DNA from 2 places in the Buttiauxella sp. AC142 genome. Region 2 is predicted to be linked to the other one. Evidence: predicted binding sites of a transcription regulator. Region 2 holds the regulator's gene; the other holds the start of a gene.

Region 1 (6,675 bases), 470 kb from region 2:
GGATGTCGATGCCGCAGGTGCTGCGCCGACTCAAAGTGAGCCATTACTTACTCCGCACACCTTTCCACGTGGGGCAGGGCCGGGCACATTTTTGCATAGCTTGTTCGAAGGCATTGATTTTACTCAGCCAATAGATGAAGCGTGGATTGCAAAGCAGTTAAGCGAGCAAGGTTTTGGTGAGCAGTGGCAGCCGATTGTCACCGAGTGGTTGCACACTATTTTGCAGGCACCGTTGAATGACGCGGGCGTGTCGCTTAGCCAGTTAACTCCGCAAGACAGGCAGGTCGAAATGGAGTTCTATTTGCCGATAAAGAGTGATTTGCAGGCAGCACATTTAGATGCCCTCGTGCGGGAATATGACCCGTTATCAAAAGGTTGTCCGCCGTTAAACTTCAAGCAAGTGCGTGGCATGCTGAAAGGGTTTATTGACCTGGTGTTCCGCTGGAAGGGGCGCTACTACCTGCTGGATTACAAATCGAACTGGCTGGGCGAAGACAGCAGCGCTTACACCGGGGAAGCGATGGCGGCGGCGATGCAATCTCATCGGTATGATCTGCAATATCAACTGTATACGCTGGCTTTGCACCGTTATTTACGGCACAGAATTCCTGATTATGACTACCAGACTCACTTCGGCGGCGTTATCTACCTCTTCTTACGTGGCATCGAAAGTAACGGCTCCTCACAAGGAATATATTCAACGTGCCCGGATGAGCAACTGATTGCGAAGATGGACGCACTATTCGCGGCGCAAAAGGACGAGGTGACGCCATGAAAATGTCTGAGCTTTTACAGCAGGCGGTGGAGCAAAAGTTATTGCGTGCGCTGGATGCACAGTTTGCCATGATGATTGCCAGTGATGATCAGCCCGCGGTGATGCTCGCGGCGGCATTGGTCAGCCACGATGCGGGTGAAGGGCATGTCTGCATTCCGCTTTCACGTTTAGTCCCGGAGTTCTTTTTTTCCGGGCGTCAGCCAGATTTAGTGGCACAACTTTTTGCGCTTGCCGACCTGAAAAGCGGCTGGCGCGAGACATTGCTGGCTTCCAATGCGGTGAGTGAATACGAAGGGGCGACCCCGCTAAAGCTGATTAGCGAGCGTTTATATCTCAACCGAATGTGGCAAAACGAGCAGTCCATTGCGCAGTTTTTTGTGCAGGAAAATCGGCCCATTGCGCTTAATGAATCGCAGGTCATTAACGTACTCAATCAGCTTTTTGAGCCGCTGCCCGAGACTGACTGGCAAAAAGTGGCCGCAGCCGTGGCATTAACCCGTCGTATATCGGTGATTTCAGGTGGGCCGGGTACCGGTAAAACCACCACGGTGGCGAAATTACTCGCCGCGTTAGTCCAGCTTTCGGATGCCCCGTCTTTGCGGATTCAACTCGCCGCGCCGACGGGGAAAGCCGCAGCCCGCTTGACGGAATCATTGGGTTCGGCGTTGCGCCGCTTGCCGTTAGATGAAGCGCAAAAAGCCTCATTACCCAACGATGCCTGCACATTGCACCGTTTGTTAGGTGCGCAACCGAACAGCCAACGCTTGCGCTACCACGCCGGAAATCCTTTGCACCTTGATGTGCTGGTGGTGGATGAAGCCTCGATGGTGGATTTGCCGATGATGGCAAAACTGATCAATGCGATGCCTCCTCATGCGCGAGTGATTTTCTTAGGCGACCGCGACCAGTTGGCGTCGGTTGAAGCAGGGGCCGTGCTCGGGGATATTTGCCACTATGTTACGCATGGATATTCATCTGAGCGTGCAGCAGAGCTGAGTCTACTCACCGGTTATACGCTTCCTGCTGGAGAAGGTAACGGTGCGAGCGCGTTGCGTGATGGTTTGTGTTTACTGCAAAAAAGCTACCGCTTTGACAGTAAATCCGGCATCGGGCAACTGGCATTTGCGGTCAATGCCAGCGATGTTAAGCGCGTCAAAACCGTATTTAGCGAAGGTTTTAGCGATATTTCTAAACAACCACTGCGTGAAACGGCGGACTACGCCACGATGATTGACGATGCGGTGGAAGGGTATCGACCATACCTGGACTTGATTCGCAATCAGGCAGAGCCCGCTTCTATTCTTGAAGCTTTTGGGCGTTATCAAATGCTCTGTGCTTTGCGTGAAGGCCCGTTTGGCGTCAGCGGTTTGAATAGCCGCATCGAGCTGGCACTGATTCAAAAACGGTTAATTGAGCGGCCAAATCAGGCGACATCGCGCTGGTATAACGGCAGGCCGATTATGGTTTCTCGTAATGACAGTTCGTTGGGGCTGTTTAACGGGGATATTGGTATTGCGCTGGATAGAGGCGAGGGGTTAAGGGTCTGGTTCCCGATGCCGGATGGCACCATTAAATCCGTACAGCCAAGTCGTTTACCGGGCCACGATACGGCATACGCCATGACGGTGCATAAATCGCAGGGTTCTGAATTTGAACATGCCGCGCTGGTGCTGCCAAACCAGTACACCGCTGTGGTGACGCGTGAACTGGTGTATACGGCGATTACCCGCGCTCGAAATAAGCTGTCGCTGTATGCCGATGATCGGGTGTTAGAAAAGGCAATTGTGACCAGGACTGAACGGCGTAGCGGGTTGATGGAGAGTTTTAGCTAGCCCAGAAGGGCTAGCTTTTTAATTATGCTAAATCTGCCATCAACACTTTTGAACGGCGCTGATAGTTGTACATCTCTTTTTTGCTTTCCGGCAGCAGTTCGACATCCACCGGCATAAACCCGCGTTCCTGGAACCAGTGAATACTGCGGGTTGTCAGCACGAACAACTTGCTTAACCCCATTTGCCGCGCTTGCGTGGCAATGCGTTGCAGCAATACTTCACCGCGTGATGAACTGCGGTAATCCGGATGAACCGCAACACACGCCATTTCACCAATCCCTTCCTCCTGGAATGGATAAAGCGCCGCGCAAGCGATAGTCAGGTTATCGCGTTGGATGATGGTGAACTTGTCGATCTCCATTTCCAGTTGTTCACGCGAGCGGCGCACCAGAATCCCTTGCTGCTCCAGCGGGCGAATCAGCTCCAGAATGCCGCCGATATCGTTAATAGTGGCGCGGCGAATTTGCTCCGCACTTTCCATCACGATTTGTGTCCCGATACCGTCGCGTGAGAAGAGTTCTTGCAACAGCGCCCCGTCTTCCTGATAGCTAATTAAGTGGCTGCGGCGCACGCCGCTGCGGCAGGCTTTCACCGCGCCACGCAGAAAACGCACGGTGCCAGAGTGGTAATCACCCGCTTCTTCCAGCTCTTCAATACGTTTTTGCGCATCGTTGGGGAACAGTTCTGAAACGATATTGCCGTTGTCATCGATAACGCCCTGAGAAGAACAGAAGCCGATCATTTTCTCGGCTTTCAGTTTGACCGCCAACTGCGTGGCAATCTCTTCAGACGTGAGGTTGAAGCTTTCGCCAGTGACAGAAACCGCCACCGGGCCCATCAATACAATTGCACCGTTATCAAGCTGACGATGAATGGCTTCTTCGTCGATGCGACGCACGCGCCCGCTGTGGCAATAATCCACGCCATCATCCACGCCAAGAGGCTGAGCAATAATAAAATTACCGCTAACGACATTGATGTGTGCACCTTGCAACGGCGTGTTGCCGAGGCTCATGGACAAACGCGCAGTGATATCCAACTGCAACAAACCGGCGGCCTGTTTGACCAGTTCCAGCGTTTTGGCATCGGTGACGCGCGTGTGTTTATGATAGATAGGCTCATGATTATGCGAAGCCAGATTAGTATCAATCTGTGGACGCGCGCCGTAGACCACCACCAGACGAATTCCCAGGCTGTGCAACAGCCCAATATCGTTAACGATACTGGAAAAGTTCTCGTGTTCAATGGCTTCGCCGCCCAGCATAATGACAAACGTTTTTCCCCGATGGGCATTTATATAGGGGACAGTATGGCGGAATCCCTGTACCAGTTCGGTTCTACGTTCCTTCACCACGGCAAGCCCTCGATGCATGATTATTCGTAATTTCTGTATTTTTATTCTTTTATTGCCTCTGGCGCAAGCAGCAATTTCCTCAAAGCAGAAATTTCTGCATCCGTGCAGCCAGGTGCTTGATTGCGAATGTTTACCCTTTAAAGGGTGACAGCCCGAGCGTGTTTCGCTAAAGTTTTCGGCTCAAAAAATAAAATTGGTTATTTGTTTCACGGAAACACACCGCTCAGGAGAGCTATGTCAGATTCCCGTTCGTTAATTAGTCGTCGCCGCTTATTGCAGGGCGCAGGCGCTATGTGGCTACTGAGTGTCAGCCAGGTTGGCTTTGCTGCCTCAAGCCTGGTGGTTGCGGTGCGTGTGTGGCCCGCATCGTCATACACTCGTGTCACGCTGGAATCGAACAAGCAGCTTAAGTATAAGCAGTTTGCATTGAGCAACCCAGATCGCGTGGTTGTCGACATAGAAGGTGTGAATTTAAATTCAGTTTTGAAAGGAATTGGTGGCCAGATTCGCGGCGACGATCCTTTCATCAAGTCAGCACGTGTTGGGCAGTTTGATCCACAAACGGTGCGTATGGTTTTTGAACTCAAGCAGAATGTCACCCCGCATCTTTTTGCGCTGGCACCGGTTGCTGAATTTAAAGAACGCCTGGTAATGGATTTATATCCGGCCAATATGAACAGCGAGCAGGATCCTCTGTTGGCGCTGCTCGAAGATTACAATAACGGCAAGCTGGATAAAGATACTCCTCCGTCTCCGGAGCAAGGGCCGCAACCCGGCAAGGCAGGGCGTGACAGGCCAATTGTTATCATGCTCGATCCCGGCCACGGCGGGGAAGATCCCGGAGCCATTGGGCCGAACAAAACGCGTGAAAAAGACATCGTGCTCAAAATTGCGCGCCGCCTGAAAGCGTTGATTGATAAAGAAGCGAATATGAAAGCCTACATGACGCGCAACGAGGATGTGTTTATCCCGTTAAAAGTCAGGGTGGCAAAAGCGCAGAAGCAGCGTGCGGATCTTTTTGTTTCCATTCATGCGGATGCGTTTACGTCCGGAGCCGCTCGCGGATCGTCAGTATTTGCACTCTCAACCAAAGGTGCCACCAGTACGGCAGCAAAATTCCTTGCCCAAACGCAGAACGCCGCCGACTTAATTGGTGGGGTGAGTAAGAGTGGCGACAGATATCTCGACCATACGATGTTCGATATGGTGCAATCGCTGACGATTAACGACAGTCTTAAATTCGGTAAAGAAGTGCTGGCCAGATTAGGCAAAGTGAACAAGCTGCATAAAAACAGCGTCGATCAGGCTGGATTCGCCGTGCTGAAAGCCCCGGATATTCCATCCATTCTGGTCGAAACCGCGTTTCTGAGTAATGTTGAGGAAGAGCGCAAGCTGCGTACTGCGACATTCCAGCAGGAAGTGGCGGAATCAATTCTTGCAGGGATTAAGGCGTATTTTGCGGATAGCTCGCGATTAGCGCGGCGCGGCTAATACTTTGTCGGATGACGCTTACGCTTATCAGACCTACAACGGCATTTCGTAGGGGGATAAGCGTAAGCGTCATCCACCAAATAACCCAAATTTCAGATACAAAAAAAGCACTCCTGAGAGTGCTTTAAATGTTGGTTGCGGGGGCCAGATTTGAACTGACGACCTTCGGGTTATGAGCCCGACGAGCTACCAGGCTGCTCCACCCCGCGTCCGTAAACTTCTTTGTTACCCAAATGATTTTCATCATTGCGCGAATACTCAGCGACTTAGTTGGTTGCGGGGGCCAGATTTGAACTGACGACCTTCGGGTTATGAGCCCGACGAGCTACCAGGCTGCTCCACCCCGCGTCCGTATAACTATTTACTACTCACTACTAGTGATTTTCATCACCGCGCTAAACTCAGCGACTTTTTAATTGGTTGCGGGGGCCAGATTTGAACTGACGACCTTCGGGTTATGAGCCCGACGAGCTACCAGGCTGCTCCACCCCGCGTCCGTGGAAGCGCACTATACTCTGCTCGGCTTTTGATGCAACCCTTTTTTTAAAAAATACCCGATTTGTCTCATCTAACTGATAATAATTTAATTTAAGTACAAATAACGAACACATCTGGGCTGTGCGAGGCGCAACACGTTTAAATCTTGCAGCGTGTTTGCTATCTTCGCGTGGGATAAAGCGGCGTAACCGGGCGAGGAAGTAATGATAGGACGTTGGACGAAGTACATTGTAACTGGGGTAGTGGTTGCCATTCTGGCGGGCTGCTCCTCAAAACCGACAGATAAAGGTCAGCAATATAAAGACGGGAAGTTTACCCAGCCTTTTTCCCTCGTAAACCAACCGGATGCGGTGGGAGCACCAATAAACGGTGGTGACTTTGCTGAGCAAGTTAACCAGATTCGTTCTGCTTCTCCTCGCCTCTATAATAGCAAGAGCGATGTTTACGGTGCCGTTCAACAGTGGCTGCGTGCCGGTGGCGATACCAGCAAGCTGAGCCAGTACGGTCTTGATGCCTGGCAAATGGAAGGTGCTGACAACTACGGCAACGTGCAATTCACCGGCTACTACACGCCAGTTGTACAGGCGCGTTATACCCGCCAGGGCGAGTTCCAGTATCCAATCTACCGTATGCCACCAAAACGCGGTCGCCTGCCGTCCCGTGCGGAGATTTACCGGGGTGGGTTGAGCGACAGCTACATTATTGCTTACAGCAATTCCTTAATG
Region 2 (6,675 bases):
AGCAGTTTTGCCGAATTGCGCGCAAAAATTGCCACTACTGAGCCTGGAACCGTAGTGAAACTAGGCTTGCTGCGCGACGGCAAACCGCTGGAAGTGAGCGTTACGCTTGATAAGAGCACCGCCTCATCTGCGAACGCCGAGCTAATTATGCCAGCCTTGCAGGGCGCGACATTAAGCGATGGTCAGCTCAAAGATGGTACAAAAGGTGTCAAACTCGACAGCGTTGAGAAAGGCACGCCAGCGGCACAAGCGGGCCTGCACAAAGACGATTTCATCATTGGTGTAAACCGCGAACGAGTTTCAAGCATTGCGGAGATGCGTAAGGTTCTGGAAACTAAACCCGACGTTATTGCTTTGCATGTGGCTCGCGGCGAAGAAAGTATCTATCTCTTAGTACGCTAATCTGCTCAGTAATCGGACATCTCTATACGATGTCCGATTAACTCATGCTATTCTGCTCCCGGCTTATTATTAACTAATACAAATCCATGTTTCTGAAGATATTACGCTCGGTGGTGATTGGCCTGATTGTGGCTGGCATATTGTTGGTATCGTTACCTTCACTGCGCCAAAAAATCATCCCCTTAGCACCCTCGAAGTTTGACAGTGCCGATGAAACTCCGCTGAGCTACAACACTGCGGTGCGACGCGCTGCGCCTGCTGTGGTCAACGTTTACAACCGCAGTGTCGGCAACAACTCACAAAATCAGTTAGAAATTAAAACCCTCGGCTCTGGCGTCATCATGGATGAACGCGGCTACATCATTACTAACAAACACGTCATTAATGATGCCGAGCAAATCATCGTTGCTCTGCAAGATGGCCGAGTGTTTGAAGCTTTATTGGTTGGCTCAGATAGCCTGACTGATTTAGCGGTGCTGAAAATTAACGCCACCAATCTCCCTGTCATCCCTATCAATAATAAGCGCATGCCGCATATTGGCGATGTTGTGATGGCGATTGGTAACCCGTATAACCTCGGGCAAACCATTACGCAGGGGATTATTAGTGCAACCGGCCGTATTGGCCTTAGCCCTTCTGGCCGCCAGTCCTTCCTGCAAACGGACGCTTCAATTAACCATGGTAACTCCGGTGGTGCGCTGGTCAATTCCCTCGGCGAGCTAATGGGCATCAATACATTGTCGTTTGATAAAAGCAACGATGGCGAAACCCCTGAAGGTATCGGCTTTGCGATCCCGACTCAGCTTTCGACAAAAATCATGGATAAGCTGATCCGCGATGGACGCGTAATTCGTGGCTATATTGGTATTGGCGGTCGTGAGATTACGCCATTGCATGGCCCGGCAACGGGTATCGATCAAATTCAAGGGATCATCGTTAATGAAGTTACCCCTGATGGCCCGGCAGCAAAAGCAGGTCTTTTGGTTAATGACGTGATTATCTCCGTGAACCATAAACCGGCCATATCCGCATTGGGGACAATGGACCAGGTAGCGGAGATTCGCCCAGGCTCAGTCATTCCTGTTGAAGTGATGCGTGAAGATAAAAAGCTGACGTTGCAGGTAACGATTCAGGAATATCCCGCCACTAACTAATAAGCAGTGAACTCCAGGCAATAAAAAACCGGAATCAGTGTTCCGGTTTTTTTTCGCTTAAGCGCAGGGTTTATTTGTTAACAAACTCTTCGCCAAGGGTAATGTCTTTCTGCAGAGTATCCAGCATGCCTTCCAGCGCCTGGTGCTCAAACGCACTCAGTTTTCCGTAAGACTTGTGCTCCGCGATTCCATTTTTGCCCAGCAGCAATGGCTGAGAGAAGAAACGAGCGTGCTCGCCGTTACCTTCTACATACGCACATTCAACCACGTTGCTTTCGCCTTGCAGCGCACGCACCAAAGACAGACCAAAACGTGCAGCAGCCTGACCCATTGACAGAGTTGCAGATCCGCCACCCGCTTTCGCTTCCACAACTTCAGTACCCGCATTCTGGATACGTTTAGTCAGGTCAGCAACTTCTTGCTCGGTGAAGCTTACGCCTGGGATCTGAGACAGCAATGGCAGAATAGTCACGCCAGAGTGGCCACCGATGACAGGGACTTCGATCTCGGTCGGCTGTTTGCCTTTCAGTTCCGCAACAAAGGTGTTGGAGCGGATGATGTCTAGCGTAGTCACGCCAAACAGTTTGTTCTTATCGTACACACCTGCTTTTTTCAGCACTTCAGCTGCGATAGCAACAGTGGTATTCACCGGGTTCGTGATGATACCGATACAGGCTTTCGGGCAAGTTTTAGCAATCTGTTGAACCAGATTTTTAACGATTCCCGCGTTGACGTTAAACAGATCCGAGCGATCCATACCTGGCTTACGAGCGACACCGGCGGAGATAAGCACGACATCAGCACCCACCAGCGCTGGTGTAGCATCTTCACCGCAGAAACCTTTAATTTTCACATCAGTAGGGATATGACTCAGATCGACTGCAACACCTGGGGTTACCGGTGCAATATCATACAGAGAGAGTTCTGAACCTGAAGGCAGTTGGGTCTTGAGTAGAAGGGCAAGCGCCTGGCCGATTCCGCCTGCTGCGCCGAGGACTGCAACTTTCATCCTAAACTCCTTATTATGGTTAGCAAATAGGTGCCGTAACTCCATGCGGTGGCGACCATAATCCAGAGAAGGGGTAATTACAATCTTCCCGCTTAAGGTTTGCGAAGTTACGCATCCCTGAAGCGTTACTGCTGCATTTACTCACCGGGTGGAAACGACGCCTGAGCGCCCGGTCACAACCTGATGTTGTCACATCAACGGCGGTTACATTACCCCTCCCTACGCAGCAAAACAACATCATTTTGATAACATTTGATTTACTTACCTACATATTTTCGAGTCGTGACGAAGGCATGTTCCTCGATAACAAAATTTGATAAAATCCGCCTCTTTCATAACATTATTTCAGGCTGACAACCTGCCATTCATTTGCATAATAATTCATTTAAATGCATAATAATGTTATCTTTGTTGACCTTTAAATGGGTAACCTATGCGTATTTCCTCAAAACAAGAAGAATTAGTCAAAGCATTCAAAGCACTATTAAAAGAAGAGAAATTCAGTTCTCAGGGCGAGATCGTCCATGCATTGCAAAACGATGGTTTTGAAAATATTAATCAGTCCAAAGTTTCTCGCATGCTGACAAAGTTCGGCGCCGTGCGTACCCGCAACGCAAAAATGGAAATGGTGTATTGCTTACCGGCAGAGCTTGGCGTGCCAACCACTTCCAGCCCGCTAAAAAATCTGGTGTTGGATATTGATTACAACGATGCCGTTGTGGTCATTCATACCAGTCCTGGTGCTGCGCAGCTTATTGCGCGCCTGCTGGATTCTTTAGGTAAAGCGGAAGGCATTCTGGGAACCATTGCCGGGGATGACACTATCTTCACCACTCCCGCGAAAAACTTTACCGTGAAAGAATTGTATGAAGCGATTCTGGTGCTGTTTGAACAAGAACTGTAAGCGTTAATACTCCATTCCCGTTGTGAATGAACAACGGGAACAACACCTCCGTAACAATCCCCCTGCTCACATCCATTGTCAGTAAATCCCGGTTTTACCTTCTTTCTAAGCCTAAATCTCGCTTGCATCAGCCAGTTATGTGATAAACCGCACAAAAAATCAAAGTCTGACATCCCATTGTTTTTACTTATATTTAACACAAAAATAGCAATATACATCCATTTTTAATAACTTTACGTAATAACCAAAGCCTCTATTATTGTAAAGTTTCATAGAGAATAATTAGCAGGGTATTAATTTTGTGAGTTATTAGTGTATACTTGATTTTGTGATGAGGGTCACGAAATGAAGACCCCAATAAAAGAATACGACGAGGTAAAAACCATGAACATGAAATCAACAGTAGTAGCCGCTAGCCTGCTTTCAATGCTGTCATTTGGTGCATTCGCAGCCACTTCTATCAACGCTGAACAAGCGCAGAACCTTCAGTCAATGGGTTCCGTTTCTGTAAGCCAGGTAGGTAGCGCACCAATGGATATGCACCAGATGTTGAATAAAAAAGCTGAAGAGCAAGGTGCTTCTTCTTACCGTATCACCGAAGCACGTTCTGGCGATGCATGGCACGCAACTGCTGAGCTGTACAAATAACAGTCGTTAGCCATAAATAATAGTGATTTACCGTTTAAACAAAATGACGACCCCAAGAACAATAAATGCACTTAAGCCCTTCCGGTCGTTGAAAAACTTATTCAGGAGTAGACATCATGAAAACCAAATTAACCATCGCAGCACTTAGCCTTTTCTCCGTGATCTCTTTCGGCGCTAATGCAGCCGCACATCAGGTCACTAACGAACAAGCTCAAAACATGCAGTCCATGGGCAGTATTTCAGTAAGCCAGGTGGGTAGCGCGCCGATGGATATGCGTCATGAATTATCACAGAAAGCGACTCAGGAAGGTGCCTCTGCTTATCGCATTACCGAAGCACGTTCAGGCGATACCTGGCACGCCACCGCTGAACTGTATAAATAAACCCTCGTCGTCAAATCTGGCGACTTTGCCCCCGCTCGCGGGGGCTTTTTTATGGGTTTAAATCAGCGTTAGCCACGCACGTTAAACCGCAATTGCCCTTCCAGCTCCTCTTCCGCTTCGTCAAAAAGCAAAATCAAAGCGCCATACCGCCGCCTTTGCATTTCTGGTAGATGAACAAATTCAATCTCTACCGGGAGCGGCAAAATATCCCCAACGACGACATCCCACAAACTATCGAGATCGTGAACCTGTTTTTTCTCAAGTTGAAAAACCTGGATAAAGTGGCGATAGAATCCCGGCTGATCTTCTATCTGACTAAAATCAAAGGTGTATTTTTTCATAGATTGCCACCTAACCCATTCGCATTGTGGTGACTATAGCCCGCCAATATGCAAGGTTTTGACTTCCAGAAACTCATCCAGACCTAACACGGAACCTTCCCGACCCAGTCCGGATTCTTTCACACCACCAAACGGCCCCAGCTCGGTCGAAACGGCGCATTCGTTGATACCAATCATCCCGCTTTCAATCGCTTGCGAGACACGGAATACGCGGGCCAGATTCTGAGTATAGAAGTAGGCCGCTAAACCAAATGGTGTGTTATTCGCTCGCTCAATCACTTCCTCTTCCGTTTTGAAACTGAAGCAGGCGGCCAACGGGCCAAAGGTTTCTTCCTGCGCGAGTTTCATATCATCGGTGGCATCCACTATCACCGTTGGTTGCCAGAAGTTGCCACCCAATTCATGACTCTTCCCGCCTACCAGCACTTTTCCGCCCTTCGCCTGCGCATCTTCAACATGTTCACGGACTTTATCGACCGCAGATTTTTCAATTAATGGCCCTACAACAACGCCTTCTTCAAGACCATTACCCACTTTCAGGGCTTTAACGGCATCCGCGAGTTTGTTGACGAACTGGTCGTAGACCTTTTCCTGAATAAAGAAACGGTTAACGCTAACGCAGACCTGGCCTGCATTACGGAATTTATTCGCGACAGCCCCCTTCACGGCTTCGTCAATATCAGCATCTTCAAAGACGATATACGGCGCATTGCCGCCAAGTTCCATCGACACCTTTTTCATTGTTTCAGCCGCATTACGCACCAGGGTTTTACCCACTGCAGTGGAACCGGTGAATGATATTTTGCGAACGTCGCGGCTGGCCATAATTGCATCGCTAATTTCTTGCGTATTCCCCGCCACGGCGTTGAGTACACCATCTGGGACACCGGCTTTCTTCGCCAGAGCCAGCAATGCAAATGCAGACAGCGGAGTGTTATTAGCAGGTTTAATCACGCCGGTACAACCCGCGGCAAGCGCCGGGCCTAGTTTGCGAGTCAGCATTGCCATTGGGAAGTTCCACGGCGTGATAGCCGCAACTACGCCGATAGGCTCCCGGGTGGCTAAAATTCGTGAACCGGGTTTCGCCGGAGGAATAATTTCACCATTTGCACGCTTGGCTTGCTCGGCAAACCACTGGATAAAACTTGCGGCATACTCGACTTCGCCTTCCGCCTCTTTCAACGGTTTGCCTTGTTCTGTGGTCATTAAGCGCCCGAGCCAGGCTTTGTTCTCGATAATTAACTGGAACCACTTATAGAGAATCGTGGAACGTTCTTTGGCGGTTTTTGCACGCCATGCAGGGAAAGCTTTAGCCGCAGCGGCAATCGCTTCTTCCACCTCTTTTTTACCGGCTTTTGCCACTTTCGCGACAACTTCGCCGGTAGCCGGGTTGAGAACATCGAAGGTTGCGCTGAGTTTGCGCCATTCACCATTGACCAGATAACCGGTGTTAAATAATTCACTGTCCTGGAGTGCCTGATTTGTCATAGTTTTCTCCTGTTATGAATTGGGCATCTGGTAAGTATAGATACAAAAAAGCCGACGCATGGCGTCGGCTCGGGTCAGGCAGCGATGAATGCGTGCTGGTATTTATGCAGCACCTCGGCTAATCGCCGTACCGGCTCGGTGACCTGTAATGGCGCCTCCCAGATACGCAATTTTTCCTGGTAGATGTCCAGTTCCTCCAGCAATTGCTTGAAGTAACGCTGCTTTTTGTCATCGCTGGAGGCCGAAGTCACTTTGTCTGCTGTCTTGCGCAGTTGGCGATGGAATGCCGAAAGATCGTCGTTCATCGGTATCGGCGCATCACGTAGACGCTGGTGCGCAATGATTA

What was found. The regulator ArgR, encoded in region 2, controls arginine synthesis, uptake and breakdown. The targets are predictions, from matches to a motif close to ANTGAATAAAAATACANT.
Region 1: the regulator ArgR is predicted to act here: its motif matches at 3,994-4,011, upstream of argA (amino-acid N-acetyltransferase).

The regions. Positions count from the first base shown of each region.
Region 1 covers NZ_CEEDCH010000001.1:3,572,005-3,578,679, reverse strand. The annotation lists gene recB (exodeoxyribonuclease V subunit beta) at 1-775, shown strand, start outside; gene recD (exodeoxyribonuclease V subunit alpha) at 772-2,607, shown strand; gene argA (amino-acid N-acetyltransferase) at 2,630-3,961, opposite strand; gene amiC (N-acetylmuramoyl-L-alanine amidase AmiC) at 4,196-5,452, shown strand; tRNA gene AC0IWZ_RS16650 (tRNA-Met) at 5,585-5,661, opposite strand; tRNA gene AC0IWZ_RS16645 (tRNA-Met) at 5,724-5,800, opposite strand; tRNA gene AC0IWZ_RS16640 (tRNA-Met) at 5,870-5,946, opposite strand; gene mltA (murein transglycosylase A) at 6,154-6,675, shown strand, end outside.
Region 2 covers NZ_CEEDCH010000001.1:4,042,888-4,049,562, forward strand. The annotation lists gene degQ (serine endoprotease DegQ) at 1-402, shown strand, start outside; gene degS (outer membrane-stress sensor serine endopeptidase DegS) at 489-1,556, shown strand; gene mdh (malate dehydrogenase) at 1,627-2,565, opposite strand; gene argR (transcriptional regulator ArgR) at 2,999-3,469, shown strand; gene yhcN (peroxide/acid stress response protein YhcN) at 3,854-4,117, shown strand; gene yhcN (peroxide/acid stress response protein YhcN) at 4,234-4,500, shown strand; gene AC0IWZ_RS18760 (barstar family protein) at 4,569-4,841, opposite strand; gene AC0IWZ_RS18765 (NAD-dependent succinate-semialdehyde dehydrogenase) at 4,875-6,329, opposite strand; gene aaeB (p-hydroxybenzoic acid efflux pump subunit AaeB) at 6,404-6,675, opposite strand, start outside.